2 regions of the Oceanobacillus sp. FSL W8-0428 genome follow, and region 1 is predicted to be linked to the other one. Evidence: a T-box and tRNA genes for the amino acid it is inferred to sense, from the RefSeq annotation. Region 1 holds a T-box; the other holds one or more tRNA genes.

Region 1 (2,453 bases):
ACATCTGCCAGAGCAACAAATTCCTTCTCGCCGGTATCACGGCGGACAAGAACGACCTGCTCTTTTTCAATATCCTTTGGCCCCATCTCAACTCGGACCGGGATACCTTTCATTTCATATTCATTAAATTTCCAGCCTGGCATTTTATCACTGCCGTCAATATCGACACGGGCAACTTTTGCTAATTTATCACGTAGAGCATAAGCTTTGTCCAGTACGCCTTCTTTATGCTGGGCGATTGGAACAATCATTGCCTGTGTCGGCGCAACCTTTGGAGGCACTACTAGTCCGCGGTTATCACCGTGCACCATAATTAAAGCTCCCATAATCCGGGTAGACAAGCCCCATGAAGTTTGATGAACAAACTGGCTTTCCCCATTTTCATCCAGATAGGTAATATCAAATGCTTCTGCAAATCCAGAACCAAAATGATGCGATGTAGCAGATTGCAATGCTTTCCCGTCATGCATCAATGCTTCAATCGTTAAGGTAAATTCCGCCCCTGCAAATTTTTCTTTATCTGTTTTCTTTCCTTTTAACACGGGGATGGCTAAATATTCTTCCACCAGCTTGGCATAAATTCCAAGCATACGATTTGTTTCTTCGGTTGCTTCTTCATCTGTTGCATGTGCTGTATGCCCTTCCTGCCAATGAAATTCAGAAGAACGCAGGAACGGACGTGTCGTTTTTTCCCAGCGGACCACATTGGACCATTGATTATAGAGCTTTGGCAGATCACGGTAAGAGTGAATATTATTTGAATAATAATCACAAAACAGTACTTCAGAAGTTGGGCGTACTGCAATACGTTCTGTTAATTCCTCATCTCCGCCATGAGTTACCCAGGCAACCTCAGGAGCAAATCCCTCTACATGATCTTTTTCCTTTTGCAGCAGACTTTCAGGAATAAACAGCGGAAAAGCAACGTTCGTATGACCTGTTTCCTTAAACATACGATCTAATTCATCTTTAATATTTTCCCAGATTGCATAACCATAAGGTTTGATAATCATTGTTCCGCGCACTTGACCATAATCAACAAGCTCTGCCTGCTTGACAACGTCTGTATACCACTGTGCGAAATCGTCCTCCATCGCTGTAATTTTTTCTACAAATTGTTTATTTTTCTTACCCAATTGTAAGCACCTCTTTCTTATTTAACTCTTCTATTGTTTGAAATTCCATATAAGTGTGTGTTCAAAAAGTCTGATAAATAGGACCAAGAAGTTCAAGGCGGTGCCGCTTTGAGGAACGGAGCGTATGCTTTAACATACGTGAGTACCGGAAAAGCAAACCAACGCACTTCCGCAGGATGCGGTGACTTCTACGTTGCCCACACGACGTGGGCGTTCTTAGTAGAAGATCCTCTTATCGCCGTGTCATTTTTATTGGACTTTTTGAACATCCTCTATAAACGCAAAAAATCCTCCATCCTTATGAAAGGGACCGAGGTTAAACAGGTGGTACCACCCTTGTTTATATATAAGCTGCTGTCTATTATTTTACAGACAGGACCGGCAAATATATACACTTCATTTGATAACGGCCAAAACCGCGCCAATTTCAGAGCAGTATCTCCTTATATGGCGAACTCGGGAGGCAGGTTCCCTTGTATGTCTATGAAAAAGTCTCAGCATCCTTTTTCTCTCTGTATTAGACAGTAACAACGTACTATTCTCCGTCAATATTTCAACTATGCTTTTAATATATAGTTCTCACTGATGAAAGTCAAGAAGCAGACGATTTTTTACAGTTAAGAAAATGGGAATAAGGCATTTGCTGCCTGCTTATAACCAGACCGCGATAAAGAACCAGACAATCATAATCAACTGCAGGACAACTTTTGCAACAGAACCTCCTAAAAATCCTAAAAAAGAACCAATGGAAGCCCGGATTGCTTCTTTCACTGTTCTCCGTTGCATCATTTCGATAGCGAGCACTGTTAAAAATGGAACATAAATAATTCCAAATGGCGGAGTAATAAAGGAACCGATAATAACAGCTACCGCAGCGCCTCTTTCTCCTGCTTTACTGCCTCCAAATTTTTTCACAAAATAACTGTTGGCAATAATGTCCGCAACAAAGAGAATAACTGTGATCACAATCATTCCTGCCCAGAACCACCAGTTCAGGGTCTCACTATTTATAAAGAAGTAATAGATTAGAAATCCTCCCCAAATAGCAATAACAGACGGGATCATCGGAAAGATAATTCCCAGAAAACTTGCGATAAATAACAGGATAATGATTATCCATAATAAAATATCCAATTCTTGCACACTCCTTAATAAAAAGCTTACTTTTTCAGTATCCCCTATAATATAAGTTCAAAAAAACCCTTATCTAGGCACTCTTTTTAAACATACTGGATAACCTTGTCTCTTCCTTTAATATAATCCGGCGATAATTCTCCATATGCTTGTATATACAAAGCAGTGTTAAAAATATAACCA
Region 2 (2,453 bases), 970 kb from region 1:
TTGCCACCTACGTATTACCGCGGCTGCTGGCACGTAGTTAGCCGTGGCTTTCTGGTCGGGTACCGTCAAGGTACGATCAGTTACTATCATACTTGTTCTTCCCCGACAACAGAGTTTTACGATCCGAAAACCTTCATCACTCACGCGGCGTTGCTCCGTCAGACTTTCGTCCATTGCGGAAGATTCCCTACTGCTGCCTCCCGTAGGAGTCTGGGCCGTGTCTCAGTCCCAGTGTGGCCGATCACCCTCTCAGGTCGGCTACGCATCGTCGCCTTGGTGAGCCATTACCTCACCAACTAGCTAATGCGCCGCAGGCCCATCTGTAAGTGACAGCAAAAGCCGCCTTTCAACTTACCATCAGGAGATGATAAGTATTATCCGGTATTAGCTCGCGTTTCCGCGAGTTATCCCAGTCTTACAGGCAGGTTGCCTACGTGTTACTCACCCGTCCGCCGCTCGTTCCACGAACGTCCCTCCGAAGAGTTCTGTCCGCTTCCCGCGCTCGACTTGCATGTATTAGGCACGCCGCCAGCGTTCGTCCTGAGCCAAGATCAAACTCTCCATAAAAGTGTTTGTTTCTTTAGCTTTCAGAAGTCAACTTCTGACTTAAATATTCAAGAAAAACGAGGTGTTTTTCTTCTTTCGTACTGGTTGTTTTGTTCAGTTTTCAAAGAGCAATTTCTTTGTCGCTTTTAAAAACAGCGACCAAATTAATATATCATGTTTCAAAACCATTGTCAACAACTTATTTAAAAGTTATTGAGTGGAGCCTAGCGGGATCGAACCGCTGACCTCCTGCGTGCAAGGCAGGCGCTCTCCCAGCTGAGCTAAGGCCCCATATTATATTCATGTAATGGTCGGGAAGACAGGATTCGAACCTGCGACCCCTTGGTCCCAAACCAAGTGCTCTACCAAGCTGAGCTACTTCCCGATGGCGCGCCCGAGAGGAGTCGAACCCCTAACCTCTTGATCCGTAGTCAAACGCTCTATCCAATTGAGCTACGGGCGCTTATGGTGCCGAGGACCGGAATCGAACCGGTACGGTAATCACTTACCGCAGGATTTTAAGTCCTGTGCGTCTGCCAGTTCCGCCACCCCGGCAATATTTGGAGCGGAAGACGGGATTCGAACCCGCGACCCCCACCTTGGCAAGGTGATGTTCTACCACTGAACTACTTCCGCGTATTGCCTTTATTTAATTAATGGTGCGGGTGGAGGGACTTGAACCCCCACGCCCGAAGGCACTAGATCCTAAGTCTAGCGCGTCTGCCAATTCCGCCACACCCGCAAATGGTGAGCCATGAAGGATTCGAACCTTCGACCCTCTGATTAAAAGTCAGATGCTCTACCGACTGAGCTAATGGCTCCTTAAAAGGAAAATGGTGCCGGCCAGAGGACTTGAACCCCCAACCTACTGATTACAAGTCAGTTGCTCTACCAGTTGAGCTAGGCCGGCATAATGGTGGAGGATGCAGGGCTCGAACCTGCGACCCCCTGCTTGTAAGGCAGGTGCTCTCCCAGCTGAGCTAATCCTCCGGATTTAAAGCCTGGCAACGTCCTACTCTCGCAGGGGGAAGCCCCCAACTACCATTGGCGCTGAAGAACTTAACTTCTGTGTTCGGCATGGGAACAGGTGTGACCTCTTCGCTATCGCCACCAGACAATACAATATGTAACTTGAAGATGTTTCCTTAAAAACAAGGACAAGTTATATTATATGCACTTCAGAATAAAAATGCAACACTTTTTTTAAATTTGCACCCTGAAAACTAAATAAGAGTAACGTGACATCAAAAAACTTAGATAAGTCCTCAATCGATTAGTATCCGTCAGCTGCACGTGTCGCCACGCTTCCACCTCGGACCTATCAACCTCATCGTCTCTGAGGGATTTTACTCACTTGAAGTGATGGGAAGTTTCATCTTGAGGGGGGCTTCATGCTTAGATGCTTTCAGCACTTATCCTTTCCACACGTAGCTACCCAGCTATGCTCCTGGCGGAACAACTGGTACACCAGCGGTGTGTCCATCCCGGTCCTCTCGTACTAAGGACAGCTCCTCTCAAACTTCCAACGCCCACGACGGATAGGGACCGAACTGTCTCACGACGTTCTGAACCCAGCTCGCGTACCGCTTTAATGGGCGAACAGCCCAACCCTTGGGACCGACTACAGCCCCAGGATGCGATGAGCCGACATCGAGGTGCCAAACCTCCCCGTCGATGTGAACTCTTGGGGGAGATAAGCCTGTTATCCCCGGGGTAGCTTTTATCCGTTGAGCGATGGCCCTTCCATGCGGAACCACCGGATCACTAAGCCCGACTTTCGTCCCTGCTCGACTTGTAGGTCTCGCAGTCAAGCTCCCTTCTGCCTTTACACTCTACGAATGATTTCCAACCATTCTGAGGGAACCTTTGGGCGCCTCCGTTACCTTTTAGGAGGCGACCGCCCCAGT

The links. The T-box of region 1 lies ahead of proS (proline--tRNA ligase). A T-box ahead of a tRNA ligase gene usually reads a tRNA of that ligase, here a tRNA-Pro.
Region 2: it has a tRNA-Pro gene. The T-box ahead of proS (proline--tRNA ligase) is inferred to sense a tRNA for this amino acid. The anticodon was not compared.

Annotation. Positions count from the first base shown of each region.
Region 1 is NZ_JBBORB010000001.1:2,457,826-2,460,278, reverse strand. It holds gene proS (proline--tRNA ligase) at 1-1,136, opposite strand, end outside; T-box leader at 1,439-1,694, opposite strand; gene MKY30_RS11545 (DUF456 domain-containing protein) at 1,788-2,270, opposite strand; gene MKY30_RS11540 (glycerol-3-phosphate acyltransferase) at 2,344-2,453, opposite strand, start outside.
Region 2 is NZ_JBBORB010000001.1:1,487,288-1,489,740, reverse strand. It holds rRNA gene MKY30_RS06655 (16S ribosomal RNA) at 1-567, opposite strand, end outside; tRNA gene MKY30_RS06650 (tRNA-Ala) at 765-837, opposite strand; tRNA gene MKY30_RS06645 (tRNA-Pro) at 855-931, opposite strand; tRNA gene MKY30_RS06640 (tRNA-Arg) at 933-1,009, opposite strand; tRNA gene MKY30_RS06635 (tRNA-Leu) at 1,013-1,101, opposite strand; tRNA gene MKY30_RS06630 (tRNA-Gly) at 1,108-1,182, opposite strand; tRNA gene MKY30_RS06625 (tRNA-Leu) at 1,204-1,288, opposite strand; tRNA gene MKY30_RS06620 (tRNA-Lys) at 1,292-1,367, opposite strand; tRNA gene MKY30_RS06615 (tRNA-Thr) at 1,381-1,456, opposite strand; tRNA gene MKY30_RS06610 (tRNA-Val) at 1,461-1,536, opposite strand; rRNA gene rrf (5S ribosomal RNA) at 1,546-1,661, opposite strand; rRNA gene MKY30_RS06600 (23S ribosomal RNA) at 1,800-2,453, opposite strand, start outside.